Regions from separate parts of the Sporomusa termitida genome, predicted to be linked through region 3. Evidence: riboswitches for the same ligand, from Rfam matches in the RefSeq annotation. Region 3 holds a riboswitch; each other region holds the start of a gene.
The links. A riboswitch is a leader RNA that binds a small molecule or an ion and turns the genes downstream of it on or off. The one in region 3 is predicted to bind cobalamin.
Positions count from the first base shown of each region.

Region 1: it holds a riboswitch for cobalamin, as region 3 does, so the genes downstream of both, SPTER_RS17570 (TonB-dependent receptor) here and SPTER_RS01645 (sirohydrochlorin cobaltochelatase) in region 3, are expected to answer to the same signal.
Region 2: it holds a riboswitch for cobalamin, as region 3 does, so the genes downstream of both, SPTER_RS15740 (TonB-dependent receptor domain-containing protein) here and SPTER_RS01645 (sirohydrochlorin cobaltochelatase) in region 3, are expected to answer to the same signal.
Region 4: it holds a riboswitch for cobalamin, as region 3 does, so the genes downstream of both, SPTER_RS09325 (TonB-dependent receptor) here and SPTER_RS01645 (sirohydrochlorin cobaltochelatase) in region 3, are expected to answer to the same signal.

Region 1 covers NZ_CP036259.1:3,728,996-3,736,962, forward strand. The annotation lists gene SPTER_RS17550 (glycogen/starch/alpha-glucan phosphorylase) at 1-983, shown strand, start outside; gene SPTER_RS17555 (hypothetical protein) at 1,038-1,376, opposite strand; gene SPTER_RS17560 (hypothetical protein) at 1,408-1,650, opposite strand; gene SPTER_RS17565 (hypothetical protein) at 1,866-3,218, opposite strand; gene SPTER_RS17570 (TonB-dependent receptor) at 3,358-5,907, opposite strand; cobalamin riboswitch at 6,079-6,258, opposite strand; cobalamin riboswitch at 6,407-6,595, opposite strand; gene SPTER_RS17575 (hypothetical protein) at 6,647-7,504, opposite strand; gene SPTER_RS17580 (hypothetical protein) at 7,476-7,877, opposite strand; gene SPTER_RS17585 (type II secretion system protein GspD) at 7,900-7,967, opposite strand, start outside.
Region 2 covers NZ_CP036259.1:3,336,269-3,344,235, reverse strand. The annotation lists gene SPTER_RS15745 (helix-turn-helix domain-containing protein) at 155-394, opposite strand; cobalamin riboswitch at 682-871, shown strand; cobalamin riboswitch at 1,130-1,312, shown strand; gene SPTER_RS15740 (TonB-dependent receptor domain-containing protein) at 1,574-6,880, shown strand; gene SPTER_RS15735 (hypothetical protein) at 7,007-7,967, shown strand, end outside.
Region 3 covers NZ_CP036259.1:351,979-359,945, forward strand. The annotation lists gene SPTER_RS01640 (diguanylate cyclase domain-containing protein) at 1-1,742, shown strand, start outside; cobalamin riboswitch at 1,884-2,062, shown strand; gene SPTER_RS01645 (sirohydrochlorin cobaltochelatase) at 2,412-3,344, shown strand; cobalamin riboswitch at 3,573-3,754, shown strand; gene SPTER_RS01650 (TIM barrel protein) at 4,249-5,223, shown strand; gene SPTER_RS01655 (ABC transporter substrate-binding protein) at 5,220-6,185, shown strand; gene cobN (cobaltochelatase subunit CobN) at 6,394-7,967, shown strand, end outside.
Region 4 covers NZ_CP036259.1:2,028,189-2,036,155, reverse strand. The annotation lists gene SPTER_RS09325 (TonB-dependent receptor) at 1-1,988, opposite strand, end outside; cobalamin riboswitch at 2,363-2,545, opposite strand; gene SPTER_RS09320 (hypothetical protein) at 2,686-2,895, opposite strand; cobalamin riboswitch at 3,059-3,245, opposite strand; cobalamin riboswitch at 3,493-3,674, opposite strand; gene SPTER_RS25620 (hypothetical protein) at 3,872-4,006, opposite strand; gene SPTER_RS24695 (hypothetical protein) at 4,369-4,539, shown strand; gene SPTER_RS09315 (ribonuclease J) at 4,882-6,501, opposite strand; gene dapA (4-hydroxy-tetrahydrodipicolinate synthase) at 6,769-7,650, opposite strand; gene dapG (aspartate kinase) at 7,666-7,967, opposite strand, start outside.

The DNA of each region.
Region 1 (7,967 bases), 1.8 Mb from region 3:
TCCTGGCGGCCCTGGCCGCAGTCAAGCTGGACAACAAGCGGCAGCTGGCCCGGTACATCAAAGCCAAAAATAACCTTACGGTTGATATTAACTCCATCTTTGACTCGCATATTAAGCGCATGCATGCCTATAAGCGCCAATTCCTCAATGTCATGCACATTATGGACCTCTATAACCGCCTGCGGGCCGACCCCGCGCTGACGATCGCTCCCCGCACCTTCATTTTCGGCGGCAAAGCGGCGCCCGGCTACTATAAAGCCAAAAAGACCATTAAACTGATTAACACCCTGGCCGACAAAATAAATAACGATCCGGCCATCAGGGACCAGCTTAAGGTGGTATTCCTGGAAAACTATAACGTCTCGCTGGCCGAACTGATTATCCCGGCCGCCGATGTCAGCGAGCAAATCTCGACTGCCAGCCGTGAAGCCTCCGGCACAGGCAATATGAAGTTTATGATGAACGGCGCTGTGACCATCGGCACCCTGGACGGGGCTAACATTGAGATCCGCGAAGCCGCCGGCGCCGACAACATCTTTGTGTTCGGCCTCTCAGCCAATGAAGTCCTGGACTATTATCAGCAGGGCGGCTATAACCCCCGGGAGCTGTATACCAGCGACCCCAGACTCAAAACGATAACAGACCAGCTTGTCAACGGCTTTTTCCCGGTCGGGCCGGAGGAATTCCGGCTCCATTATGACGACCTGCTGCATCATGGCGACGAGTACTTCCTGCTCCAAGACTTTGCCGGCTATGTCGACACCCAGAACCGGCTGGCCGCAGCCTACTGCGACCAACAGCGCTGGCAGCGGCTGGGCCTGCTGAATATCGCTTATTCCGGCTGGTTTTCCAGTGACCGTACCTTCGCCGAATACGCCACCGACATCTGGCAGCTGACTGAGCCTGTTCCCTTCTGGAACCAGGACCAGCCCGGGATTTATGACCAGCTGCGGCCACTGGCCCGGCAGGATGTGTTGTGTTAATTCTGGTTATATAAATATAGAAAAAAGCCGCGAAATTCGCGGCTTTTCCCGTAGCTAGGCCTGTTCTTCTGCTTCGTCGTCGATCTCGATGGTATCCTCAAAAGTGTCGAGAATGTTTTGATGATGGTCCTCAATCGCATCATTAATCAGCCGCAGCACCGCGTTGGTCTGCTCTTCCGGCAAACCCATGGCAATAATAATATCCATCAAACGGTCGCCAAGGAGTTCAACATCATCAGTAAATAGTACCGGGATTTCATCTGTCAATTCTAGAGTTTCTTCATCACACATAATATTACACCCCTCGTCACTGTTATTATCGGTCTCAAACGAAAAGCCCTGCCAGTTGTCCCGGCCAACGCTAATGCTTGATTCACTATTATTGTAACACATCTGCCGATAAATAATAGTTAAATCTGAAAGATCACGAAAGTTCGCCTCTGATCCGGGCCAGCTCGGCCTGACTCTCCAGATAATACCAGCGCACAGAATTGCCAAACCGGCACTGAATGGCATGCAGCTTGCCGTCCTGGGCCAGCTGCCGCATTTTTGCCAGCGAAAACCCATTCGCCGAGAAATAATTGGCGGAAATAAAGCCTCTGCGTTTTAACCATTTTCGATGCTGCTCAGCTTCTCTGGATTCCAGGTCAACCTGCCAAATCGCCATAGTTACCACAGACCTTTCTTTGTAATTGCTTTTTATTATAGATCAGCCTGTGAATATAAGTGTTAGGGGCAGGTAAAATTATTGTTAACAATTTGGTCGAAACAAAACCCTGTCCCCCTGTTTCAAGAGAACAAGGGGCCTGGACACACGCTCTGTCCAGCCCCCCTGTTCTCTTACTTTTCTGCTAGTCTGGCTATAGCAGCCAGCAGGCTGAATTAATCAAAGCTAAGGATTCTTTGGCCGTTGACAATTTTCAGGCCTGTTTTCTTTTCAGCAGCCTTGCGGGCTTGCTGGGCCAGGACGGAATGAGCGGCGAAGGATTTAGCAACGCCAGCCGATTGGAGCGCGGCACCGGCCCGCGAGGTCAGATCCGGGGCCAGAATGATGGCCGAGTTCAGGTTGCCGCCGCTATAACCGAGCTGGGTCGGGGTGAAGGTTCTGGTGGCCGTGTCGCCAGTGCTGGCAGGCAGGCCGGGATAGATGTCGATCTGGTTGCCCTTAACGAACCAGAAACGGGTGCTGTCGCCATAGATGCCCCAGAGGTAGCCGGGGGAGTTAATCGTGCTGACATTGGTCCAGGTTGAAGGGGAAGTAAGGTTGGCTACGGTAGTACGGTAAACATTGCCGAGCATGTTGGCAAACGATGCATTATAGTTGCCCAGGAATACATAGGCGGTGTTGGCGTCAACGATGGTAATGTCGCGGAAGTCGCCGATCATGCCGCTGGTTTTGGTAACGGTGGTCTTGGTGAAAGTGGCCAGGTCAATGATATCCAGACGGGTGTCAGGATTGGCGCTGCCGGCATTCTGCATGCCGCCTACGGCGCAGACATAAAGTTTGTTGTTATAGTGATCCAGGGTGAAGGCGTTTTTGCCGACTTCTAAGTGGTTGACATAAGTAAGAGCACCCGTGATTGTATTAATTGTAAATTTGACAACAATACTGTTCGAATATACTGAATAGCCGCCATCCGGATTAATGGTAAATAGGGCATATAAATTGTTATCAACAACAGTTAAGCCTTCTCCATGAACCGCTGCACCGGCAGGCACAGAAATGCTCGGCCATGATGTCGGGAATTGATAGTTATGTGCTGTTTGCGCATAACCGCTATTCATATTTACAACAGCAATTTTTGCTAGGTCATACCCGGTGGCATACAGCCACTGGTTTTTGGTAGCCACTGCATGCAGATTGGCCACATTACTCCAGCTTGGTGATACAAGCGGGTTCCAGCTGGCGGCAAAGGGATCAATGATTCTGTTTGGCGGTGCTGTAGGCGTATAATTGTACTCACGCAGTACCAGCCGGCTTTCATTGCCCTGGAAGAAATTGAAGATCGCCGGGTCGCCGTTTAAACCGGTAACCTTGGTGCTGGAGGTAAAGGTGGTCGGGTTCCCGGTCCGCTCACCGCTGATGGCGCCGGCCAGGCCTTGGGAGTAACCGGAATCGACAACCGTATAGCCGAATAAATTTTCCGGGGCGGCCTGTACGGCCGAACTGCCGATAATGGACAGCGTCATCGCCGTTAGGAGTATCCGTTTAAGAAAACCTGCTTTTAGTTTCATTCGTTTAATCCCTCTTTTCCATTTTTTTTAGTCTACCCGTGTTTGAACTACTGCCGGCTTACCGCCGCTTTTCACCTCCTTCCGCAAGGCCGGCCTTGCCTGTTTTGGCATAGGGCATCACCTCCTTAAATGAACTGAATTAATACTTGTACTGCAGCGTTACATAATAGGTGCGGCCCTGCAGGGGATATTCAAGCAGCTTGTTTTGTGCATCGAATGCATAGCCAGTACTGGTAAACGTCATCTCCGGCCCTTTATCAAAGAGGTCGTTGACACCGGCAATGATTTGGCAATCTTTATCCATTTTATATTTGGCCCCCAGGCCGACGGTGGTTAGGGAGCTTTGGACCTTCTCCGGATCTTGCTGCCAGCAATACATCTCATCAATATATTTTACTTCACTGAAAATCGCCAGCCGGTTGTCCGGGCGGTAGGTCAGGCGCACCGAGCCTTCCCAGTCCGGGGCGTAGAGATGCGGCATCCGGTAATATACATCGCCGGTGCCGGTAGGCGAATCGTTCTTGGTCCACTGCTTGGTACGCATATAGGTACCTGCCAGATTCATATCCCATTTGCTCCAACTGAAATTGCCCTGCAATTCCGCACCGTTGACCCGCCCCTTGTGCGCATTGGTATAAGACCAATAATTATAGCCAAAGCGGTAGAGCTGGAGTATATTTTTCGAATCGCGACCGAAATAGGTCAGTTGCACCTTGGAGGAGTCGGCGCCCAGCAGTTTTCCGTCCCAGCTGGCCGACAAATCCCACTGGGTTCCTTCCTCGGGTACCGGGAATATGCTTTGACCAGCGTACTTGGGGTCGTTATAAGCATTAGGCCGGGGCAGAATGCCGCCGCCGTCGCCAGCAATCTCATACAGGTTGAGCAGCCGGTAGTAGGTGCCATATGTGGAACGCAGGGTTAGATGATCGTCCACCTGCTTTTTCAGCGCCACCTGCCAGGTGACCTTATCATTAACCTGGGAATCTTCCTGATCGACCCATTTATTTAAGTCAGATTTTCCCAGCGCCCTGCCCATAACGTTGGAATAATTGTAGCGAATACTGGGAGTCAGCCAGAGATCGGCCGCCTGGTTGAGGGTAATGGTATCCTGCAATTGGAGATTGAACAGCGTCTGTTCATAATATGTCCGAAACCTCTCGCGATTGGTAAGACTAGGTTCAAAGTCATATTTGTCCATCCGGCTGCCATCAACATCCATTTTCTCCTTGGACCAGTTGGCCAGAAATTCGAGCAGGTGCTTGTCGCTGGTTTTATAAGTACCGTCAATGGCCCCGCCAAGCCGTTGGGAATCATAGGCGCTCCATTCGCTAAATACTGCCGGCATGGAATTAAATTTCAGATAGTCCGGGTTGCGGTAACGCTTATCCTGGTCCAGGTAATTGACCTGCCAGCCCCATTCCAGGTTGCCGTCCGTATCCCGCCGGCCCACCAGCACATCCTTGGTGGTTAGTTCCTGTCTCTTGTGTTCGATCTGGTCAGGCAGGTCGATAAGGGAGTACGTAGGATTTGAAATATCCCCGGTAAGAAACATCTTTCGCGGCATGCCCCGGTCAATTTTTTTCCAGCTGCCCTTGACCAGCCAGTGGTCGTCCTGCCATTTGATAATGGCGTCGGTGTTTTTATAGTCGTTATTGCGGCGGTAACGTATGTCATCCGCAAGTTCCGGGTGTGCGGCCTTTTGTTCATCCCACCACTTTTGTTTAAAATCAGGATCATAACCAAACCAATCATTAGCAGAAAGCAGATAATTAAGTGTCTCTGTATCATAGCCTGCAGCTATGCCCGCATTCATAAGTGCATTATAAAATGGACTACCTGCTGTAGTTGCTTGTTGAACCTCTTCTAATGACGTAAAAGGCTCCCAACCTATATTTAAACCTAAACCATACTGACTATCTTGCAACGTATCAAGGCTCGCATTATAATTCTGAAGCATTGTAACCGTCAACTGCTCATACTGCTGGACTATCTGGTCATACCCTGCTTTGACGCCAGGATTCTTATAGCGGAAATCGCCGTCACTCTGGTCGCGGTTGATACCGATCATCAGGCTACCCTTTCCCAGCGGCTGGGTGATCTCCAGGCCTACGGTATTACCGCCCCAAGAGCTTTTGCCGACCTGGGCCGAGATATTAGCCTTGTCCGGCTTCTTGGTAACGATGTTAATAACGCCGCCCATATAGGTGCCGCCGAACCGGGCCGGGATATAGCCGCGATAAACCTCAATCCGTTCAACATTATGGATGGGAATAGTCGAGATGTCCATGGCGGCATCACCACCCAAATTAGAGAGCACCCCGTCCACAAAAACCCCTACCTGGGCTGCCGTGCTGCCGCGAACGGTCACGGTGGTGTACTGGCCCTTGCCGGATACATAGCGGACATGGACGCCAGGCACATCTTTCAAGAGTTCCGGCAATGTCTTTTGCTCGCCTTTGTAATCATCAGGCCGGATAATAGTCACCGTCCCCGGTGACAGCTTGGCCTCCCAGTCGGGGCGTTTGGCCTCAACCGTAACCGCCTCCAGGGCATAGTCCTGGGCGGAGCCGGCATCGGCGTCCACAGTTTCCCCGGTTGCCGGTGACGTCTTGCCGCCGGCTGCGGCCGCCTGGGCAAGGCCGCTGTAGTCCGGGGTCAGGCTGAAGGCCAGGGTACAGGCGATCCCCATCGCCAGGGCTTGTTTGGACAATTTACGTTGTTTCACTGCAAATCTCTCCTCATATGTCTTACTCTTTTCTGAAAAAATTGCTGAGAATGGTAGCCCGATTTAGCTGTTGCTTACTTCTTACCCTCCCCTCGTACCGATTGCCTGATCTTCCCCTGTCGCTCGCAGGGTTGGCGAAGACCGTCCTTACAGGCAGTTCTCCTGACTCCAGTTCATCATCAGCCCGGCCTTCCCGGAAATTTCCTCCAGTGGCGTCTGCGGACTGACTCCTTGTTACAGTGGCGGGACCGCGCCGGCTTCAACCGGACTTCTCTATTAAACCCTCTGCAGGGCACCTGTACGCAGTGAAATACGGCCAAATAAAAAATGGATTTCTCATATAGTCATCCAGGAGCGTTGACTACATGGGAAATCCATTTACCCTCGTTTTATCAGCAGACTTACTGCTATAAACCAAGAACAGACTACCGCACATAATCCCCTACCCATCGCTCGCAGGTCACCGGTGATCGTTGTATAGGCAGTTCTCCTGACTTCTGGTTCATGGCGCCTCCAAACCTTCCCACGACAGTTGTCCGCATCGCAGTGGCATATCCTGGATTTGCTCCCCATTACAGTGGCGGGACCGTGCCGGTTTTGCACCGGACTTCCCTATTAAGCCCCGTAGGGCACCTATACCTGGCAATTATAAAATTGTCTGACTCAGGCTGCCAGCCTTGGCAGCTTACCGCTTCTAAACGGGTTAGTACGGATTGCTCAGATAATTACAGGCTCTTACCGGCCGGCCCTGGAAATACTGGAGCAGCTCGCCGGGTTTTGCCAGCCAGTTGAGCCGGCGGTACTCCCACACCCAGGGTACGGTAACCTTAACCTCATTATAGCTGTCAAACGCACCCCAGCGGGCAAAGACCCGGCCCTGGCCAATATCCTGACGCCGTTCCCATAACTGGGTCAGCGGTACCAGCCGGTAACCGCCATGGGCCCCGCCCGGCAGGACTTTGCTTATCGGCCCGGCCGGCTTGTCACCGGCCGGGATCTCATAGATGCCGGCCGCCGGCAACCCCTGTCGGCTCCGGCCGGCAACGGTAATCTCATGGCAGCCGGGCCGGATATTCAGTACCGGGTGCCGGCCTTCCAGGCGCACCTGCGCGCCCGGCCACTGCCGCCATTTTTTATTACTGTGGGTCAGCAGCATATCAAGCCGCCCGGTCTGATCAGGCGTTTTGGCCACCGCCAGCAGCACCCCGGTCAGATCATGCTCATGCTCGGCCCGGCCTGTGTAACGCGGGTAATACTGATAGTAGCCGATAAAATAGTGGGTGTCGCTTTCCACCACCGAATAATACATAACCCGCTCCAGGGGATAAAACAGCAGGTTATACCAGTTATTATTGAGCCGCCAGTCGCGGTCGTAATTGACCAGCGTAAATATATCTTGCTGAGCGGTGAGGCCATTACTGTTGTCGGTCTGGCAAATAACCGGCGACCACCGGCTGGCAATGTCCGCTGCCGGCACCGCCGCAACCGGCAAGGGGAAAAACAGGAAACTATATAAAAGCAGTAGGAAGACTTTACTTTTTGTTATATACCGTGACTTCATCAATTTGATAGACCTCCATATTCCAGGTGCCGCCGCGGGGAGGCGACTGGACAAAAACGCCCTGCCCCACAAACGAGACAAGATTGCCTGTTGCCAAAGCAGTTTCCAGCAGGCTTTGCAGCCTTTGCTCGGCCGACCGGATCACAATGCTTTTCCCGGGGGTATCACGGAGATCAATCACGGCATAGAAGCTATTGGCAGGGGCATAACAGTTTATCAGGGCGACATGACCATACAAATGAACGGCCGGCGGCATTAAGACAACGCCGATAACAGGCTGCGGCCCAGCGGCGGCAAAACCGGTCTGAACAAACGTTATATAGAAAAATACTATCAACAGGAACAGTCGGCTCGCCCGCACTAGGTACCTCATGATGTTGCTCCTCCTGCTTATATTAATCAATTATCTTTGGCGTCAGCATAATGACCAGTTCCGTCTCCGTCACCTGCTTGGAGCTGGAGT
Region 2 (7,967 bases), 2.2 Mb from region 3:
GGACCGGGGAGGGGATTGCGATGCAATTTTTGATTTTGTACCGACAGCTTCGTCGGATAGCAAGAAGCCTCTCTGGATGCTAACATCACAGGGAGGCTTCTTTTGTTTTGCCATGGTGGGCAAACAGGCGGGAATAGACAGCTAGTCGCATACTTTAATTGTCGTTAACCGGCATAAAAAACTGAATCACATCAACTTCTAGTCCGTCTGCGATAGCGAATAGAACATCTAAAGAGAAAGCCTTGGCGGAGTTTGGCGCTTCTATCTTGCTTAGATAACTCTTGCTTATTCCAACTTTATCTGCTAATTCATCCTGGGAAAGTCCCCGGCGAATGCGATAATAGACGATTTTCTTAGCAATTTGGCGATACCGTTCATCATTGGTTGATTTCATAAAATAGTTTCACCTCTGCAATCAAATTATAAAGGTCATCAGGGAATTGGTCTTTTCACCTATTGGGTAATGACTGGCAATTGATGAAAAGAGCATTTGTGCTAAAGAGCCCTGCAGTTGCTTAGTGAAAGGAGCGTGAATGGAATCAGGTTAATGCAATGAATATAGGATTAACTAGGTAGTAACAACGGGAAAGCGGATGTCGTGATTACGAGGTACAAGCTTCAGTAGCCATTATAGCATAGACGCAACGGGGAACGGACTTATAAACATAGAACGGGCAATGAGAAATCAATGCGGGTACAGGCGCCTTTTTTAAAAGGATTAATAGGGAAGACCGGTGAGATACCGGCACGGTCCCGCCACTGTAATCGGGAGTCAGTCTAACGAATGCCACTGGGATGAGATAAACATGCCGGGAAGGATGGACTGATGATGAACTGGAGTCAGGAGAATTGCCTGTACCGACAATCTTCGTTTGACCTGCGAGGAACAGGGAGAAGATTATGTGACTTGTGTGAGCTTTTATCCTTGCATGAGACAAATCGTTATCGCAAAAGGAGGGAAAGAAGACTAAAGCCTGCGGTACGGCAGGTGGAAAATAAGTAATATGACGGATTGAGCCGGACAAGCAGAACCCATTGTTGAATATAGGAATAGAGTTTAGTAGCAAATATGGACAAAACAGTCATATTATCCTGAAAGAGCACATACAGTTAAATGAGGAAACGACAACAGCATAACGTTGGGATAGGTGCCCGCAAGGGCTTAAAAGGGAAGACCGGTGAAATACCGGCACGGTCCCGCCACTGTAACGGGGAGCAATCTCGCATATATGCCACTGAGGCGAAAGCTTTGGGAAGGCGCGGGATCGTTATGAACCGGAGTCAGGAGAACTGCCTTATCCAGCAATCGCCATTATACCTGCGAGTGACAGGGAGGAGATTACGAAAAACCAGGGCCGGATACCGGCTGGTTGGCGTAAGCACTCCCGATATGGGAGTTTTTTATTTGGTATTTTTCGTGTACAAGATCTGTTTGTACCAGTATGCAACCTATTAAAGATAAAAAAGTAAAGCAATAGTCAACCAAGGACGGTAAGAAAACGTAAAGGAATGATCTGCGATTTTAAATCATATTTATAAAGTCATTTGGAACCGCACTCGCGCCTGTTGGCAGGTGGTATCTGAATTGGCGAAAAATAATGGCCGGGCGAAATCGGTCCGCCGTCGCTGTGGCGCTAAAAGTTTAGCACCGGGGACGGAGGTACTGTCGTGGCCGCAAATAAGTTGTGCGGCGGAACCTGCTGCTGCTGACGGCTATGCAGTCAATGCGCGTAACTATATGAGCAAAAAAGCCAGGAAAAAGGTAATCTGCGCGTCGATTGCGGCGACCTTGGGAGTAGTATGCGTACCCACAGCAGCATGGGCGGCTGACGGCGTGACGCTGACAGGCGATGGAATTATTACATATGGTAATAATGTTGGCGGAAGCGCCTTCTTTAAAAATTATGATACGGTCTCAAATCCGGTTCAATCGACTAAGCCGTCTACGCTTGATAATATTACGAGACCCTTTAACCTTTCGGCTGGTACTTTGAGAGCAGATTGGTCTGAGTATGGATCTCCAGCTAGCGCGGGAAATAATTTGAATAATTTTCCCTCCATTCCGACAACTCCTCAAATTAACGGTGAAAATGCAAACGCTATTGCAATGCGCGTTTATGATCAGGAAACCGATAGCTATAGTTATAAAGTAGTACAAACAAACTCTACTCAGACTATTGTTACTGGAAATATAGTTAAATATCTTAATAATTCGCTGTTTCAAACAATAGAAGTTCAAAGAGAAATATATGCGGCAATCGGTGATGAAGCTCAACTTAAAGCTGTCATGGAAAAATATCTGCCTGAATTTTATTTTGTGGTGCTGAATGAGGAACAACTGCAAGCAATCAATGCTTTAGGCGATAACAGCGCTAATGAAACTACTATTGCAAATAGTCTATATGATTTTTCGGTGAATGACTCGAACGCTATAGGGTTTAATGTTAAGCTGCAAATGGCGAAAACTGGTACTGTTACAGGCTCTACCGGTCATAAGGCTTATACCTATGACCAGGTTACCGTAACTGGCACCTGGCGGCCGGATGATAGAGCGATTATCGTAGAACCCTCCGATGCTGTGACTTATAAAATTAATACATATTGGATAACAGGACCGGATGGAGCGTCCTATGCGTTGGATTATGAAGGAAATTTAAAGGTGACATCGGATGCCGGTGTCAGTAACTCCGTAGGCGCTGCCGGAACGCAAACCCCGCTGAATGGTTCTGGGGCTAAAACGGTAATTTCAACCCAAGAATTAATTACCGGTGAAAACAGCCTGATCGATCTTACCTATGTGAATACGGTCGGCGGCAGGGATTCTTTAGCCTTCAATGATAACGGCGGTGGTTTCAAAACAGGCTTGACATATGAAAGCGGCGGTAAAACTGTTGATGCTTATGTTCCTACCGGCCGCACCTTACTGGCCGATACAGCCATCTTGGGCAACGGTACTGCTTTTCGATTAGGCAAATATGGAATTATAAAGGATGATGGTAGTTTCGCAGGTTCCAGCGATAATGTATTGATTGGGCAAGCGAATCAGGCACAAAAGGAAATCGACGCCAACGCGAAAACTACCTTATATTACGAAATAGGCTGGGTGCCGGGGATTGGCACCAGTCCCTTCGGTGAAGGCAGCGACGCGGGCAGCATCGGCATCTATAACGGCGCGGAAAACTTTGAAGTGATCGGCCGGGCAACCACCGTCGACGGCATTTTCAGCAATTATATGATTACGCCGGAAATCACCCGTTACGATAATTATTACCAGACAGAAAACAGCAAGCTTAAATACGCCCAGGATAGCAACGGCAATTATTATAAAAACGATGGCAACCACATTATTATTATTATGAATGCCGACGGCACCGTGCCCTTCCGCGCTGCCGACCCGGAAAACCTGACGCAGGAAGAATGGGACTATCTTAAGTCTCAAGGTGCCACTACATTAAGCAACACCTACGACAATACGCAAGGCACGGCCTGGCTCGTCTCCAAGTACACCTACGAGGATACCGGCGAAATGGCCGAGAGCGGCAAATCAGCCTCCGAAAACAGCGCGGTGTTGCGGAATGTCGCTAAAGCCAACAATCTCAATATGTTCCGCCGCGCCGACGAATTGCATCTGGCCAATCTGAATCCGCCGCTTGCGCCGGCGGAACGGGCTGGCGAGCTGCGTGAAAGCGTGTGGGCCGCTGTCTGGCATGGCAAATATGACAGCGCCGCCGGCTATGGCCGCCGTGCCGACCAAAGCTATGACGGCATCCAGGTCGGTTACGACAAATTATTAAGCAAGCCATTCTGCGGCGGCAGCGTCTATACAGGCTTTTATATCAGTAAAATTAACGGCGACAGCCATACCGCCACCGGCGGCGGCGAGCAGGACAGCCACGGCATTGGCCTTTACGGCAGCTGGGTAGGCGATAAAGGCCACTATGTGGACGTTGCGGTCAACGCCGCCAAAATCAAGAACGAATACTATTTTACCGCCAATACCGGCGACGGTACCATCGGCCGGGTCGACGGCAAGAGCAATACCTGGGGCTACGGGCTGGGCCTGCAATACGGCAAGCGCAATCTGCTGGCTGACGCCTGGTTCTGGGAACCCTCGCTGTCCTTCTTCCTCGGCCATGTGGACGAAAACAGTTACGCCCTTGGCAACGGTCTGCACATCACGGAAAAAGGCTACGACACCGCCATCGGTAAAGCAGGCTTGAAAGCGGGCCGAGACTTTGGCGAAGGTGCCCAGGTCTACGCCGGCGTCAATTACGGGCATGACTTTGCCAGCGGTCAGGATATCTACCAGCGGTACGGCACTTCCAGCCGGCGCATCGATACCGCCGGCGGCCATGACAGCTGGTGGGAATGGCGCCTGGGCGGCAGAGTCAAGATCTCGCCGACCGGCATTTTTACCCTGGATTACCTGAAAACGACCGGCAGCGACGTCGGCAATGACTGGAGCATCAACGGCGGCTTCAATTGGCGTTGGAGCGGCTTCGGCAGTGGCAGTAATAAGTCGGAGCAGGCCTTTGACTATGCCCCGCCAGCAGCAACTGCTACGACCGTGGTCATCGGCAAGCCGAAACCAATGCCTGAACCGGAAGCGCCGGCAGCGACAGCGTCTGCCATTCCTGGTATTGAAGCTGGCTTGCCGGTAAGCGAAAGCGAGCTGGCAAGCCAGCAAACCGCAGGCCAATCCGGTACGGAGGACGCTGCGGAGTACACAACGGAAGCTGCAACCGCAGCGGATAACGCCGGCCCGGCTGCTATTGATTACACGCCGGCCAGCGGCGAATATGCCTTAGCCCCGATTACCGTCGAAGCCTCCCGCCCCGGCTGGGAAAAGAAGCTCAGCCCCGGCCAGGTCAGCGTCATTTACCCGCAAGCCTTTGAGGGCGAGCAGAAGAACCTGCCGGAGCTGCTGGACCGGGTGCCGGGTCTCTTTATCCAACGCATCAACGGCGTCGGCCACTATACGGTAGCCAGAATGCGCGGCTCCACGGCGGCGCAGGTCGCGGTCTTTGTCGACGGCGTGATGATGAACCTGACCGGCGACGCGGCCGTGAATCTGTCCGCGATTCCGGCGGAAAATATCGAACGCATCGAAGTCTACCGCGGCTATGTGCCGGCCCGCTTTGCCGGCGCGCCGATGGGCGGCGTCATTAATATCGTGACTAAGAAACCGCAGGAAGGGCAGGGGCATATTCGTCAGGGCGTACGCTCCCACGGCGGCTATACGGCCGACTACGAATACAGCATGCCCCTCGGCAGCGGCAGCCTCCTGGCCACCTTCAGCCGCGATATCTGGCAGGGGGATTTTGACTGGACTTATCCAAGTAATTATTATGCTGATAAAACCTTTACCCGCCGCAGCAACGATTATCAGAACAATAACGGCATGCTCAAATGGCAGGGTGAGCATTGGACAGTCAAGGCTGCGTGGAAAAAGCTGGACGAAGGCTTGGCCAAAGCCATAGTAGATAGTTATCATAATTATAGCAACAGCCCGTATTCAGATGGCAGATTAAAAATCGATTACCAAGAACTGCTGATCGGCCGCCGGGATACGATAGGTAATCTGGACTACGGCTGGCATGTGGCCTATCTCGACAGTGACAAGCATTACACCAATACCGGCGGCTATCGAGCAATCGCCGAGCTCAATAAGCCGGAAACTGACTATTTACCCGGTCAACTGTGGGGCAATTATCATTCCAAGAAATGGAACGGCAACTTGAACATGGCGATGAAGATGGCGAACCATCTCCTGGAATTTAACGCCGACCTTACGCGCGAAACCATGCGGACCAACGGCAACCGCTGGGATTTGTCCCAGGAAGCCATCGATCGGCAAACCGGTGTAAACTATACCATCCGCAAAATGCTGTCGAAATACAACAACCGTGAGTACCACCTGACCCTGCAGGATACGGTTACCTTAAATGACGCCGGCGATTTGAAATTGACGCCGATCCTGCGGGCCGATAAGGTGGAAATGGAAGGCTTGGGGCCGATGGGTTCCGACGACAGCCGCTGGCGGTATTCCGGCGGGGTGGCGCTGCAAAAGCAAATCAATGACCAGTGGAGCTTCAAGTCTACCTGGGGCACCTATAACCGCCATCCGAACTTCTATGAGATTTTCGGCGACGGCGGCTTCATCGCCCAAAACTATGTCTTCTCTCTAGCCGGTGAAGGTGGGGTCATTGATGCCGGCCTCTGGGAGCGGGGCAGGCAATTTGACTTCAGCCTGAACTGGCAGGGGGAGATGGCCAATGCCGACACCGATACCATCCTTACCTACTATAAACGGCGGGCGGAAAACCAGCTGGTGCTTTGGACGCCGCGCGGCGGCAGCGGGCTGAGCGCGTATTGCCCGACCGGCATCATCGACGTCTACGGCCTTGAGCTCTCCCATAACATGAAGTGGCAGCGCGTGAACCTGGCTGTGGCCGCGACCTGGCAAAAGAGCAAGGAGCTAGACGGCGGCCTGGGTTATAAATACAACTGGGCGCAATCCGGAGCCTCCTTTGTGCCGGAATGGGTCGTCAGCGCCCGCCTTGATTACTTATTCCCGGGCGACAAGCTGAATGTCTTCGGCGAATACCGCTATACCGCGAAAGAAGTGCTCCGCGGCGAAGATTCAAGCGGTGAGGATAATCCCAATGTTCCCACGGATGTCAGGGATGCTTATTCCTTAGTCGATTTAGGGATTAAATATAAATTCGACAAAAACTGGCGTCTCAGCGCTGGCGTTAACGATGTCTTTGATCAAGGCAAGGATGTGTATATTACTAGAAACATGAATCGCGATATGACTCCTTCCTACTATCCTTTGGCCGGGCGCACCTATTATACGACCATGGAGTATCGCTTCTAATGGTATGTCGTGCGGCGGGCCGGGTCCCTGTCCGTTGCGCTGCATATAGATATTGCCTGATAGCGGGTTAAGGCAATGTGGCAGCGGGAAAGACCGCAAAAAAATAATCAAGGAGTGTGAAAAATTATGGCTTTCAAAGTAGGTTTAGGTCTCGTCGGTGCCGGGTACGGCACAGGCTGGTTTGGCAGCGTTGGAGAAACGGCTGCTTCCAGAGTCCATATTGCTGTGGATCGTATTTTAGCCACGGTGGACCGGTCGTCTGACCCCCGGGTTATTCCGATTACTGCAGAGGCCAGCCCCGTTACAGTAGCCAATTATTATACTTATGGCACGCCAGACGATAGCGGTTTAGGCAAGCAAGGGAGAGCCTTGTATGGGGTTTATAACCCGACGCCTGCCAACTGGCAGCAACTAACAACCGCTCAGGCAAACCAGACTGTCGAAGGAGCCGCCAAAACCTGGTCGGTGACCAATCCTTATGGCGCAGTTGTGTTTGGCAACGATTTTTACTTGATCGATAATGACAATGTGGATACGCTGCCTCCTGGTTCCACCGATCCTACGCTGCAGTATTCGGCAAGTATTTACAAGTATGATTTATCCGGTGCAACGCCATTTGAAGAATTGGGAGAATTTTACCGTTTTGTTCCGGGCAGCAGCGGCGGCAATACCTGGAAGGGCGCCGGTACAGGGTTGGATTTATACACTGAGGGAAGCAACAATTATTTAATTGCTACTTTTAACCGTTATACCAATGTAAATTGGACTTATACCTATGGACCCTCCGATTTGGTTAAAATCAATTTGAGTACAAGCGCGGCTACCACAGTTGCTGTCAATGGCAACACCAATGGGGTTGTTGTAGAGGGTGAGTATGCTTATGTAACTTCTGTTGGCGGCGCTCAAGTTGCTAATGGCAGTGACCTTTCGCAATTGCAAGTTGTTGATATTACTTCGGCAACTCCTACAATTGTAGCAACCTTGACTACTGCCGAGTCGGATGCTTTACTTACTACCGGTATCGGCTATACTCAAGGCGACTATACGGATGTTGCTTTTGTGAATGGTAAGGCCTATGTTTTGCTTG
Region 3 (7,967 bases):
TTTTATATAAACAGGGTACTTATGATCCGTATGACCGGAATGAAATGGAGCGCCATCCGGTCTATGGCAGCCAGATGCTGCTGCGATCCAAAGAGCTGCGGGAGCTTATTGCCGGGGTACTGCACCATCACGAGCGTTATGATGGCAATGGCTACCCCAATAAACTCAAAGCCTTGGAAATCCCCTTGCCAGCCAGGATCATTCATATTGCCGAAGCCGTTGATGTTATGACGACAATCCAGAATTATCAGCAGGTAAGAAGCTGGCATGAAGCTATGGGTGAGCTGGAACGGGCGGCTGACAGTCAGTTCGACCGGGCTCTGGTAAAAGCCTTTTTGGCATTAGAACCGGCTATGTTTGCTGCCGGCAGGATGGGCGCCGGCCAGGCAGCGAGACAGGAAAAGCAGCAGCTGGTTTTATCTGCCGGCAGTGTTGGGCATTACCTGGAGAATATAGCAAATTTAGGGGTCATTTGTTTGGATAAAAACAATACAGTTGTATTTTGTAATGCCTGTGCAGAGCAGATACGGCAATTGCCTGAAGGTACTTTATTAGGTAAAAACTTTTTAGACAGTTATCCCCAGCACCGGCGAAAAATTCTCGAGGACAAGCTGGGGCAGCTGCGGGCTGGTAAAAAAAAGGCATGGTATCGCCTAATGGGCCGTAATGGGCGGTTTATTGAGAACCGGTATTCACGGGTAACGGATGCCAGTGGTAAGTTTATCGGCACTGTTTTGGTCACAATTGATGTGACCGAGCGGGAGAAAGTGGCCCGCAGTCTGAATGCCGCCCTGGAAAGGCAGGCCGCCTTGTATCAGGCAGCCCAGATCATCACCTCCTCGTTAAGTATTGCCGAGATCATTGACGGCATCCTGAGGATTATAAGAAAGACGATGGTGGTTAACAAGGCCGAAATTTATTTATCAAGTGAAACCAACGACGGTATCCCGGCTATGCATACGCATGAGTACAGCCGCAGTGAGCCGATTGAAGGCCAGGAGGGTTACCGTGAGGCGGCAAACCAGGTTTACAGTACTTTGCGGACAGTCATGGCTGCTGATGAACAGGGCAAGCTGGCAAAATATTATGTCCCGCTTATCTACCGGCGTGATTTACTGGGGATATTATATATTGAAAGAACCAGTCCGGGTGAGGAGTCGCAGGAACGGCTGGAGCTTCTGGAAGCACTGGCCAGCCAGACTGCGATTGCGATTAGGAATGCCCGCCTGCACGAGGAAGTCCAGTACCTGGCCGAGTATGATAAATTGACAGGCTTACTGAACCGCCATTCCTTTGACCGGTTTTTTGCAGAGCAGTGCCGGCAGGCCGCAGAGCAGCCGGCGCCGGTTACACTGCTGATGATTGACATTAATGGCCTAAAGCTTGTCAATGACCAATATGGGCATGTGGCCGGTGATATGTTAATTAAGGCTGCTGCTCAGGTTGTGAAAAATAGTATCAGCAGTGACGACCGCGCTTTTCGCTATGGTGGTGATGAGATTGTTGTGCTGCTGCCGGGGGTTTCTCTCCCGGAAGCACAGATTATTATTAAGCGGATACAACGCAATAGCAAATGGTGGCAACCGGGCATTGTTGCTAATGTGTATGCTGATTTGACTCTCAGTGTCAGCATTGGCGCCGCCGCGAGCAGCGAAGTCAGTCTGGAATGCCTGATTCAGGAGGCTGATAAACGCATGTATGAAAGTAAGCGTCTTTATTATAAGTCGCTGGATGTAAAATGATGGATCGATTTGGCATAACAGGCCTTTAGTGGCGGATGCTGCCGCATGATAAATTTAGAATAGAGTGATAATTGCAGACAATCATTTTTTAAGGATTGACAATCATTTCTTGAGGTGTTATGCTAATTTCACAGAGGACAACTTAATATGTTTGAAATAGGTGCCTAAAGGCTTAATAGGGAAGTCCGGTTTAATGCCGGCGCGGTCCCGCCACTGTAACGGGGAGCTAGCTTAAGATATACCACTGAGCATTTGTCTTGGGAAGGTTTAAGTGAGCCATGAGCCGGAGTCAGGAGAACTGCCTATTTGACAATCGCCGTTTATTACCCACGAGGCATGGGGAGGGGATTACAGTAGACGCTGGCATAAAATAGCGTATCTGGCTTAATTCACTCCTGGTTAACAGCCAGGAGTTTTTTTATAAGACTACTGTTTATTACTCCCAACTTTAACGGTTGGGAGTTTTAATTTAATGACATTCTTCTCAACGCTCCTTTTGAATTGCGCATTGGCGCGGGTCTCTAGCAGACCTTTCTTTTTACAGTTTTACTATCATATAAATATTTTATTGCAGTGAGGAGGCTGCCTATGAGGTAATCAGCAGGTGAAGAATTGCGGGGATTTTCTCCAGGCATTCGTTATGTAAAATTTAAAGGAGTTGTTTTATTTATGAAAAAAATTTTTTCCTTACTTACCACGATCTGTATGCTGGCCGTATTTGGTTGCGTCAGCCTGATCCCGTCGCTGGCTGCGGCTGCACCGGCTGCGGCTGGTAAAAAGGCTATTTTGGTTGTGAGTTTTGGTACAACCTACCACGACACACTGAAAGCAACTATTGAAGCAGTTGAAAATAAAATACAGGCTGAATTCCCTGATTATGAAGTGCGCCGGGCATTTAGCTCCCGGATTATCATTAAAAGATTAGCCGAACGTGACGGTATCAAGATTGATACTGAGAAACAAGCGCTTGACCGCCTCAAAGCCGAAGGCTTTACTGAAGTTATTGTACAACCTATGCAAATTACCGCCGGTGAAGAATATGAGCTGATTAAAAGTGCGGTGGCCCATGCGCAAGCGGCTAAAACCTTTGAAAAGCTTACAATTGGCAGACCCCTGCTTTACTATATGGGCCAGGAAGACACCACCGATGATTATCAGGCAGTAGTCGAAGCATTAGCAACCCAATACCCGAAACTTAAGAAGAATGAAGCTGTCCTGCTGCTGGGCCACGGCGGGCTCCACCCTGCCACTGCTACCTATCCTGCCCTGCAGGAAAAACTACAGGATGCAGGCTATAAAAATGTATATGTTTATACTGTAGAAGGCTATCCTACCCTGGAAGGTACGATTGACAAGCTGAAAGCCAATAAAGTCAAAAAAGTAACCCTGATGCCGTTAATGCTGGTAGCCGGCGATCATGCCGTCAATGATATGGCCGGTGACGAAAGTGATTCCCACAAAACTCAGCTTATTGCCGCCGGTATTAAAGTTGACACCTATATCCATGGCTTAGGCGAAAATGAAAAAATCCAGGATATCTATGTTCAACATATAAAAGATGCGATTGATGAACTTAATAATCCTGAAGCTAAAAACCATTAAAAACAGGCAAACTGTAAAAACACATCTCCAATGTTTTTTGGAGATGTGTTTTGCTTTGCATATAAAAAGCAGCATAAATAATACAAGCAGGTTATTGTCTTCCTGATGCAAGCAAAAAAGAAAAAAATATCTGAAAATTACGGATTGTTGGAATATATGCAAAATCCCGCGGAAACTATTGACAAGCTTCTTACTGTTCGATAAACTAAAATCGAACCTGTTTTGTAATTTAATACTGTTGAGTTGGGTGCCCAATGGGCTTAATAGGGAAGACCGGTGAGAAACCGGCGCGGTCCCGCCACTGTAACGGGGAGCAAGCTTAAGATATGCCACTGGGGATAAGATTCCCGGGAAGGTTTAAGCAAGCGATGAGCCGGAGCCAGGAGAACTGCCTAGCTGACAATCGCCGTTAGAGACCCACGAGGTATGGGGAGGGGATTACAGTTAAGCGCGTATCTTCTCGGGTATACTCAAGAAGTTAGCGATCTGCTGAATTCACTCCTGGTATTAAGTACCAGGATTTTTTTATTGCCATATTGTAGCTATACCCCCGTAGGCCCTGACCATGCGGGGGACGGTTTAAGGAGGGAAATGAAGTGTCACAATATGTTCCAGCTAATTGGCCGGTTGACAAACTTAATTGGTCAGCGCGAGGTTGTTACAGGTTATCGGACTGTGTACCTAGTGGTAATACTTCCATCCTGAAAACATATGAAACATTGACGTTAAACAGAGCGCAGAGCAAAAGTGTGCGGTTGCCCTTATCAGCGGGTAAGGGCTGAGTCTAAGTCATATGCTTACCGGCTTACGCCATCGAGTAGCTAAAAAATAAAAGCTTTAGAGGCAGATGCCAACCTTTCGCAGGCGGCATCTTTCTTCTTCCGGCACAGTAAAGGATGTACATATGCTACAGCTTGTAAATTTGTCAAACTATACGACTGATAATGATCTCATCAACAATAATGGGGAATGTCTGCAGAGATTTTTGCATTGTCACCATTTAGACGGCATTGAGATGATGTTTTGCGGGCCGTTGGATGAAACTCTCCATAAAAAAGAATGGATCCATGGCGTTCATCTCCGCTTCTGGCCCTGGTGGCTCGATTTTTGGCGTGGCGATCAGTGTGCATTATTAAAGCAGTTTGGCAATGAGGCTGCTATCAGGGACTGTTATGGCGGTATAACCAGGGAAGAGTGGCTTACTGTTTACCGGGAGAACATTATGGCCGCCAAGCAGGCGGGAGCTAAGTATGTTGTGTTCCATGTCAGTCATGCCCGCATCTCCGAATTGTTTACCTGGAAATTTCATGCCTCCGACCGGGAGGTAATTGAAGCAACGGTAGAGGTTATTAACGCACTCCACAGCTCGATACCTGCAGATATGACCCTGTTGTTTGAAAATCTGTGGTGGCCGGGGCTAACCTTGCAGAGCAAGGAACTGACAGCGTATCTGCTGGAGGGCGTAGCTCACCGGAATGTTGGCATTATGCTGGATACGGGGCACCTGATGAATACCAATCCGGCCTTACGAACCCAGGCCGAGGGCATTGACTACATTCTTAGAACAATATCCCGGCTCGGCAGCTACAGCCAGTATATTAAGGGGATTCATCTGCATCACTCCTTGTCGGGCGAATATATCAGGGAAAGTCAAAACAGGCGGCAGCACCAGGAGCAATATTCAATGACTGAACTTATGCATCATGTACTTAAGATTGATGAGCATCTACCGTTTAGTGTGCCCGAAGCAGGGCGCATTGTGGATTATATACAGCCTGACTACCTGGTACATGAGTTTATGAAAAATACAATGAGTGAATGGATTGAGAAAATTAACTGCCAGCAACAGGCATTAAGCAGGGTGAGGTCAGATATATGAGATATTTTCAGATAATCAAACCGATCGTATTTTTACTCTGCCTATTGCTTTTGTGCGCAGGCTGTGCTAATCAGCAGAGACCCCAGGCCGAGCCGTCGGCGGCCGGCTATGAGGTAAGAGACGGCCAGGGAAATGTACTGAAATTGCGGGGGAAACCCCAGCGGATTATATCTTTGTCGGTCAGTACCGATGAAATTCTGCTGGGCCTGGTACCGTCAGGGCGGATTGCCGCCCTGACTTATCTGGCAGATGACGGCGGCCTGTCCAATATTACCGAACAGGCTAAGGCCGTACCGGCGAGAATACGGGCTAACCCGGAAGTTGTCATTGCCCTGCAGCCTGATCTCGTGATTGTGCCGGACTGGCAGCCGCTAGAGTTTGTGCAGACAGTCCGGGATGCAGGTTTTCCCGTCTATATTTATCAATGGCCTAATTCCATTGAAGAAATCAAAAACGTAATTTTGGAGATTGCCCGGGCGGTCGGCGAACCGGAGGCGGGAGCGAAGCTGGTTGCCGATATGGACAATACGCTGGCCGAGGTTGTTGACAGGGTCAGGCCGATACCTGACAGCCAAAGGCCGGTGGTGGTCCGTTTTTCCCTGATGGGTGGCAGTGACGGTAAAGGCACGACTTTTGACGATATCTGCCAGTATGCCGGCGTGAAAAACGGGGCCGCCCTTGCCGGGCTGGGGATGAATGATATATTGTCCAAGGAACAGCTGGTCAAGGTGAATCCTGACATACTGTTAATGCCAACCTGGGATTACACCGGCAAAACCGATATGGCGCAATTTGCCGCCGATATCCAGAATGATCCGGCCCTGCAGTCGGTTAAGGCCATTCGCCGGCAGCAGCTTGTCTCAATACCTGAACGGTATTTGGTTTGTACATCGCAGTACATAGTTTGGGGTGTAAAAAACCTGGCCAGCTATGCCTATCCTCAATATTTCCCTGAGAAGTAACGTAGTGGTCCGCCTACATTGAAAGCGTAAAATAATTCACGGGAATTTTTTCGCAAGACGAGGCGGAGGAGGCGCACATATCGGACATATGTAAGCCGACGACAACGAAGTATGGCGGAAAAAGGCCCATGAAGTAATTATGATTTCAGTGTAGGCGGACCAGTAGTGCCGACAAGGGAAAATGCAAGCAGCAGTGGGGGAAAACCATATGGGAAACATAATATTTTTAACGAATATTGACCGCCAACACAGCATGCTGGTAAAGGCAAGCCGCCGGCTGCAAGAAGCAGGCCGGCTAGCCAGCAACATCGACATTGTTTTTCTTAACGACAGTATGGTATGGGGACCGGAATGGCAGCAGCGCTTCCGTGTCTGTGACGTCGTGCTGTTTTCCTGGATGGGGATGGGGCGGGATACGCACTTTTTGCAAAAGGCCGGCGATTTCCTGCGGCAAAAAGGGATAACCCATACTATGCTGGCAACTGAACCTCAGCCCGAAGACACTCTTTACGGCGTAACAGCGGCGGAACGGGAACAGCTGCGCCGGTATTTAGTCTATAGCGGCCTCGATAATTATTGTAATTTCTGTTTGTACCTGAGCAGCCGCTATGGCCGGGATACCTGCGAATTCCAACAGCCGCAGCCACTGGTATGGAACGGTATTTTTCATCCCCGGGCCGCCGGCATATATACGGATGTTGCCGAATACCGGCAGCACCATTGCCAGGCAGGCCGCCCGACGATAGGCCTGTTGTTTCCGCGGGATGAATGGATATGGGCCGATCTGGCGTACCCAACAGCGCTTATTGATGAGATTGAGGCCCGGGGCATGAATGTAATCGCCGCGTTCAGCCACTGGGCGCGCAGTGCTGAGTTTGGCGCTCAGGGGATCGATGACGCTTTCAAAAGCTATTTTTATGATGATGGGTTGCCCGGCATTGATGTGCTGATTAATACATTTAAGTTTTCCTTGACGGTCGGCCGGCCGGTGGAGCCGGATTTTTTACAACAGCTGGGAGTGCCGGTTTTGCAGGCCTATGCCCTATTGCGCTCCCCGGCAGAGTGGGACCGGAGTAGTGAGGGTCTGACCCCCATGGAGATATCCTGCAGTATTGCCTTGCCGGAATTCGACGGGGTTATTCACTCTCTGCCTGTGGCCGGTAAAACACAGGCAGCCGATGGAATGACCAGCTACGAAACTATGCCTGAACGCATCAGTCAGGTTGTGCGTAAAGCCGGCAAGTGGGCTAACCTGCGCCGCAAGCCCAATCGGGAGAAAAAAATTGCCGTTATTTTTCATAATTACCCGGCTACTAATGCCAATATCGGCAGTGCGCAAGGCCTGGACTCACCTGCCAGTATCCGGCTGCTGCTGGAACGGATGGCCCAGCAGGGATACAAGGTGGATCATATTCCCGACGACAGCAGGGCGCTTATGGAGGAATTGCTGGCGGTGGCCACCAATGACCGGCGCTTTCTGACGGATAGCCGGATTGCCCGGGCGGCGGGCAAGGTAACCACCGGGCAATACCGGGAATGGTTTCAGGGCTTGGAGCCTGGGACCCGGACGCAGCTAACCGAAGACTGGGGCCAGGCTCCGGGCGATGTTTTCCATTATGAAGGCCAGCTGCTTGTTCCGGGCCTGCTTAACGGCAATATTTTTATTACCGTACAGCCGCCGCGCGGCTTCAGTGAGGACCCGGGCAAGCTGTATCATTCGCCGGACTGTGCGCCCACCCATCACTATTTGGCGTATTATTACTGGCTGCGGGATATCTGGCA
Region 4 (7,967 bases), 1.7 Mb from region 3:
GTCTGGGCCTTGGTATTCAGATAGGTAGCCGACAGATCGAGGTCCCACTTGTCCCATTTGAGGCTGCTCTGTAGTTCCACGCCATTAGCTTTGCCTTTGGCCGCATTGCTATAGCACCAATAGTCATAACCATCACGCCGGAGCTGCAGCATATTGTCCGAATCACGGCCAAAATAGGTTAAGGCAAAATTGGATTTGGCATTAAGCATATTCCCCTGATACAGTACGCTAAAGTCCCATTGCGTGCCTTCCTCGGGCAACGGAAACATCGCGTCGGTGCGGTCCGAATCCGGCTTAGGCAGGATGCCGGCCCCGTCCCCGGCAATCTCATAAAGGTTTAAGAGCCGGTAGTAGGTGCCGAAGGTCGAACGCAGCGTCCAGTGATCGTCGAGCTGCTTTTTGAGGGCAGCCTGCCAGGTAGCCTTGCCATTAGACTGCTCATCTTGGCTATGTGTCCAGGGATGTTCCGGGTTGGCATACCGCGAATAGCCGGTAACCTGGGAATAATTATAACGAACGCTGGGCGTGAACCAGAAATCGCCGGCTTTGTTCAGGGTAATCGTGTCCTGGAGCTGGATATTGAACATATCTTGCTCATATTTATATCGATACCGGTAGTGAGCGGCATAATTAATATTATCCATGCCATTGCCGTCAATGCGCAGGGTTTCATGGGAGTAGTTGGCCATGAATTCCAGCAGATGGTTGGACCCGGCCTTGTAGCTGCCATCCAGCGCCCCGCCGAAACGGCCGGAATTGTAGCTGCTCCATTCGCGCAGGGGGCCGATGAAGTGGCCGTTGCCCGGATTGACTAATTCCTGAATACGGCGAATATCCGAATGGTAGTCTTTGTCCTCATCCTGATAATCCAGCCGCCAGCCCCATTCCATGTTGCCCGCATTATCCCTCCGGCCTACCTGCAGCGCCTTGTCGGTTTGGTTCTGCCGCCGCCCTTGATTTATCTGATAGGCGTCTTTCATCCTCCGGACATAGTCATTCTCTGTCTGATCCACTAAGGGGTCAGGGGGAGCGATAAAGTGCGAGGGAAGATCCTGCCAAATACTCTTTACGGCATCCGGCAGCCCTCGGTCGATGTTCTTCCAGCTACCCTTGATCAGCCAGTGGTCATCCTGCCATTTGATCAGGACGTCGGTATTTTTGTAATCGTTGTTCTGGCGGACCCGGGTGGCATCCTGGGTGGGTTGGCTTTCAAAGACCTCCCAATAATTGTGGGCGGGAAACTTTGCAAACATAGGTCCCATATCGGGATCATTTAACATATCTTGGATGGAAGTCCAACCAAAGATGGGGGCATACATTTCATAAACTGGTTGAATTGATTCCTCAAATTGAGCCATAGACCGATCGTACTGGGCCTGTGCTCCGGCCGCCAATTTTTGGGCCTCAAAATTTGTATATTTGAAATTCCCGTCGCTCTGGTCGCGGTTGATGCCGACCAGCAGGCTGCCTTTGCCCAGCGGCATGTCAAGCTCCAGGCTGCCGCTGTAGCCGCCATAGGAGCGCTGGCCGAAGGAGGCGGATACATTTGCCTTTTCCGGCTTTTTGGTGACAACGTTGATGACGCCGCCCATATAAGTGCCGCCGAAACGGGCCGGGACATAGCCCCGGTAGACCTCAATGCGGGCTACATTTTTCACCGGAATGGTGGACAAATCGACAGCCGCGTCGCCGCCGAGATTGACCAGTACGCCGTCAACGAACACACCGACCTGGGCCGCCGTGCTGCCCCGGACGCTGACAGTGGTGTACTGTCCCTTGCCCATAACTTCCCGGATATGGACGCCGGGTACGTCTTTCAGAAGTTCAGGCAACGTTTTTTGCTCGCCTTTGTATTTATCGGGTTCAATGACGGTTACGGTGCCGGGCGAGAGCTTGGACTCCCAGTCGGGGCGTGGTGCTTCCACCGTTACCGCTTCCAATGCGTATTCCTTTTGCCAGGGTTTGTCGCGGTTTGCTTCTTCATTAATTTCCCGCAATCGCTCGCTGTCAGTTGCCGGCGCAACTTCCCCGGTTTCCTGCGCCTGCTTGCCGTCAGGCGCGGTTGCTGTTTCGTTTGTCTCCTGCGATTGTTCGCTGCCGGCCGCATAGACAAAGCTATAAAATGTTGGCGTGGTGCTTAGCGCCAGCGCACAGGCGATACTAACCGCCAGAACTTTTTTCTTTAACCTGCGTTGCTTCAATATAAAACCTCTCTCTTTCCGATTATGCTACGATGATGAAATATGCATACCATAAATAATACCAAATAAAAAAACTCCCTTGTTGGGAGTGTTTACGCTAACCGACCGGAATCCGGCCTTGGTTTTCACGTAATCTCCTCCCCATACCTCGTGGGTAAAAACGGTGATTGCTGGATAAGGCAGTTCTCCTGACTCCGGTTCATAACCATCCCGCGCCTTCCCAAAGCAGTAGCTTCAGTGGCATATATGCGAGATTGCTCCCCGTTACAGTGGCGGGACCGCGCCGGCATTTAACCGGACTTCCCTATTAAGCCCCGAAGGGCACCTATCCCAACGTTATGTTGTTGTTTTCCTATTCATCTTATGTGTGCTTTCAGGATAATAGTACTCTTTTGACCACATTTTTTTTACTGGCTTTATTCCGTTCATCCAGCGAAAATTTCTGTGATGTTTGCGTGTCCGGCTCAATAAGCGATATCGCTTATTAATCGCGGGCTCCTTTCTTCTTACACTTGATACCAAATTCCACATAGCTTTGCAGAGCTTCAATAATCAACTCTTCCTGCTGCGAACTGCTGGCTGCCGTTGTAGTATTTTCTGAAGCTTCACTGATGATTTGCTTGACCTGACTCGAACGATAGCCGCAATCCAAAAGCTTCTGTGTTAACCGGTTGATCTGTTCCTGTTTTGTCAATCTAATCTACCCCTATACTGTCGACAGTAATTATTCGATTCGCACCTGCTGTTTTGCAGGCTTTAGTCTTTTTCCCTCCTTTTTCGGTAACGATTTGCCTTGTGCAAGGATAAAGCTCACACAAGCTGCAGCCTAATCTTCTCCCTGTTCATCGCAGGTTAAGCGAAGATTTTCCGTACAGGCAGTTCTCCTGGCTCCAGTTCATCACCTGCCCAGCCTTCCCGGAATGTTTATCTCTTCCAGTGGCATTGTAGGGCTGACTCTCTGTTACAGTGGCGGGACCGCGCCGGTCTTTAACCGGACTTCCCTATTAAGCCTTCTAAAAAGGCACCTGTACCATGATTATTCGTTTATGTTTGTGGGTCCGTTTCCCGCTATGTTTATGTTACAACAGCTACTGAAGATTGTACCTCGTGAGAAGCATCCACTTAGCAGCTTGATAAAAGTTTCGTTTCTGTTTGTCCACCATTATGCAAAATAAAAGAAGCCTCCCTGAGATGATAGCATCCAGAAAGGCCTCTTGTAAGCCGACAAAGCTGTCGGCACAAAATGCAACATTGCACTAGCAATCCCCTTCCCGGTCCATCGCAGGTTAAAACGGTGATTGTTATGCAGGCAGTTCTCCTGGCTCTGGATCATTGCTCCACCAAACCTTCCCAGGAACCTTTGCTCCCAGTGGCATACATGGTTTTGCTCCCCATTACAGTGGCGGGTCCGCGCCGGCATTTAACCGGCTTTTCTGTTAGGCTCTTCCGAGCACCTGCACCAAAAATATATTATATTCTATTTTTTTATAAGGATTCCTTTGTTTTTTCTTTGATTAAAATATAACAGCAGTGGGTAATTTTGTCAATATACAGATTTTCTTGTATACATTATATTGTGAATATTAGATGATAACACTTTTGTATTGCAAGTATACTTCAAAGGAATCCTTCTGTAAATACCCTAAATAAGGGATTGATGATATTATTCGTTAAAGAAATTGAGGTATTTTCTTGCCCTGCTTTGCCAGATAAACATTGTTGCCTTCTTCCCATTCTTCTTTAGTGAATATAGCATCAATGGCAGGACAGTCGTACCATTCCCCGCCCCATACCTGAATACCCATATAAACTGGTTTAGTTACTACAGCAGTAATTACCCCTTCATACCAAAAGTCTCTGCTTTAAGGTCTTTTCTTTTCGTCCATTTGGCATTGCTTTCATAGGGTATTTTATATTGGTTATTCAGCTTGTTCCTCAGATGATACCCTGTCTAAAACTGCCCATTCCCCATCAGCGTGTACAATTTCCATTAACTGGCTCATCGTAAATCCTCCCCCTCAATGTGTCCGATAAAAACGCGCTTCTGAACCCGCGTTCTATCTACATTTTACGGTTTTTGGTGTTTTTACTCAAACCAGTATTTTGGTGTTTTTCGCCATTAAGGGCTGGTTGGTTCTTTCCCTGGCAGTTTTTCGTTCCTTAATGAATGAGTTTTCCGGTTGGCCGCTACCGCACAGATCACCGCAGAGGCGGCCGCCAGCCGGCCGCCACGCTGCTCCTGGCAGGCAGAATCACAGGGGAATTTGAAACTGCCCCTTTACTATTTATAGGCAACCTGTGTCAAGAGAACCGTCCCCATGACACATTATTCCGGTAACATATTTTTTTACCAAACATAATATGTAATAAATAACAAGCAGAGGTGGGACTATTTATGCTATTCTGGTTGGTTTTTGCCGCAATCGTATTTTTTCTGGTATCCCATTTTTGGGTGCTGTTGCTGGCCTTACTCTTTTTCTGGTTTATTTAACCGCTGCGGTCTTCTGAGAAGTGGGTGCCTGGCCAAAACATACGCAAGCCCTGGCGTATTTAGCGGCAAGCTGACTACGCCAGGGCTTTTATACCATAATCAGAAAGGAATCTGCTTTCTGATTATGTCAGGAACGACTGCGGCTTCTGCCGGCGTCTAAATGACTTGGCAGAAGTCAAGTTTTTCTAGTTAAACTTCCATAATGATAGGCAGAATCATCGGCCGCCGGCGTGTGCGTTCATATAAATATTTGCCCAGGGTATCACGGACATTGGACTTAATTGCTGCCCATTCGGTAATATTATTGAGCTCGCATTTTTCCAGGGCCTGTTTAACCCGCTCCTTGGCATCCTCCATCAGCTGCTCAGACTCACGGACATAAACAAAACCGCGGGATACAATGTCCGGACCGGCAGCTACCTGACCGCGCTGCTTATCCATCGTGACCACAATAATAAGGATGCCGTCCTGCGACAGCTGCCGGCGGTCCCGCAGGACGATATTCCCCACATCGCCAACCCCCAGGCCATCCACCAGGACATTGCCTGAGGTTACCTTGCCGGTTACAGCGCCCTTGTCGGCAGTAAATTCCAGAACCTGGCCATTTTCGGCAACAAAAATATTTTCCTTGGCCATACCTAAGGACTGGGCCAGTTTAGAATGCTTAATCAAATGCCGGTATTCGCCATGTACGGGGATAAAGAACTTCGGCCGCAGCAGATTGTGCATCAGCTTAAGCTCTTCCTGGCTGGCATGCCCGGATACGTGGATGCCGGAGGTGGATTCATAAACAACCTCGGCGCCCTGCCGGAAAAGAAAGTCAATCGTCCGTGATACCAGCTTCTCGTTGCCGGGTATCGGCGTGGCCGAGATAATTACGGTGTCCCCCGGAATAATCTCAACTTTTTTATGATCCGACATAGCCATCCGAGTGAGTGCCGACATGGGTTCACCTTGGCTGCCTGTTGTTAAAATAACGATGCCTGATGAGGGATAATTGTTAATTTCGTCAATATCAACAATAACGCCCTCGGGAATATTTAAATAGCCAAGTTCTAAGGCGATCGTAACAACATTCACCATACTCCGGCCCAGGATGGCCACCCGGCGCCGGTATTTGCAGGCAGTGTCAATTGCCTGTTGAATCCGGTGAATATTGGATGAGAATGAGGCAATAATAATTCGTTCCCGGGCATTGCGAAAGGCATCATCAAAGGTAACGCCCACTGATTTCTCACTTGGCGTATAGCCGGGCCGCTCGGCGTTCGTACTGTCTGCCAGCAGCACCAGCACCCCCTGGTCGCCTAATTCGGCAAATTTGTGAAAATCAGTGACTTTACCGTCAACCGGTGTTTGATCAAGTTTAAAATCTCCTGTATGGACAATGACACCTACAGGCGTTTTAATTGATAAAGCCACCGAATCGGCGATGCTATGGCTTACCCGGATAAAGCCAATGGAAAAATGGCCGATTTGAATCTGATCCCCTGACTTAACAGCATGCAGGTTGCTGGCTGAAACATTGTTTTCCTTCAGGCGTCCCTCTAAGATCCCCAGCGTCAAGCGAGTTCCGTATACGGGAACGCTAAGCTGTTTTAACACATATGGCAAAGCACCAATATGGTCTTCATGCCCATGGGTTAAGACAATAGCCTTGACTAACTCACGGTTGTCCAACAGATAGCTGATATCGGGAATTACCAGATCAATGCCCAGCATGTCATCTTCCGGAAACATTAACCCTGCATCAACTACAATGATCTCATCACCATAACGGATTACCGTCATATTCTTGCCGATCTCCCCCATCCCGCCCAGAGGGATAATCTGTACCTTGCCTGGTTGTCGAGCCAAAAAAACATACACCTCCAAAAATATTAGTCAATTAAGTTGTAACTGCCCGTTCATTTAAGCACATCACTAGAAACCGGCCGTCCTGTCCACTTGTGAATAATTATAACCTATTTAGTATTCGCTGACAACAAGTGGTCTACTCGCTCTTAAATATTATATGCAAAACCTGCCTCCACATACAAAAAAAACCGGTAGCTCGCGCTACCGGTAACCGTTAAATAATTATAACACGCCTAATGCTTGCATGACCTTTGTAAGCTGCGCCGTTTCACCGGCAGTGGGCGGTACTAACGGCAGTCTTACCGGGCCGGCTTTGATACCGATCAGGTTAACCGCCTCTTTGATCGGAATGGGATTGGTGGTAACAAATATCACCCGGAAGAAAGGCAGGAGTTCCAGATGCAGGTCCTTAGCCTTGGCCATATCCCCGGCGTAAAAAGCGTTTACCATGGCCTGCATACGGCTGCCGACAATATGAGCGGCCACACTGATAACCCCCTGGCCGCCCACCGCCAGCACCGGCAGAGTCAGGGTATCATCACCGCTATATACTAAAAAGTCCTCAGGGGTAATACGAATGATTTCAGAAATTTGCTCCAAACTGCCGCTGGCTTCTTTTACAGCAGCAATATTCTCCAGTTCAGCCAGGCGGGCGATCGTGTCCGGCAAGATATTGGAACTCGTGCGTCCCGGTACATTATACACAATCAGTGGTAAGGTTGTGGACTCGGCTATCGCCCGGAAATGCTGGAATAACCCCTCCTGGGGCGGTTTGTTGTAATAGGGAGCAACGACCATGGCGCCATGGACGCCGGTTTGCTCGGCAAATTTAGTCAGTTCAACAGAGTCTCTGGTATCATTGGTACCTGTACCGGCAATGATTGTGGCCCTGTCGCCCACAGCCTCAAGTACAGCCGTATAAAGTTTAATTTTCTCATCTTTAGTCAGGGTTGCCGCTTCACCGGTACTGCCGGTGACAACAAGACCGTCTGAACCATTGTTTACAAGGTATTGAGCCAATTTAACAGCTTCACCATAATTAACACTGCCATCATTGTTAAACGGGGTTACCATAGCAGTTAAAATCCGCCCGAAATGCCTCATCAAACTCTCTCCTTCTTAATTTGATAAACCAAACTTCTCATGAAGTGATTTAACCGCCGCACCAACATCATTTTGCGGGACAAGTGCCGAGATGGAGGTATGAGAGTCTACGGTCTGAAGAATAGCGATTGTGTTATTTGATAATGCTTCGATAAAATTTGCCATCACACCGGGAACCTCACGCATGCCGCCGCCAACTACCGATACTTTGGCACAGTTCGCCAGGACTTCAATCTGATAGCCTTGCTGTTTCAGTTTCTCTGCCGCCTTATCCGTATGGTCGGCATTAATGGTAAACATAATTTGTCCGGGATGGA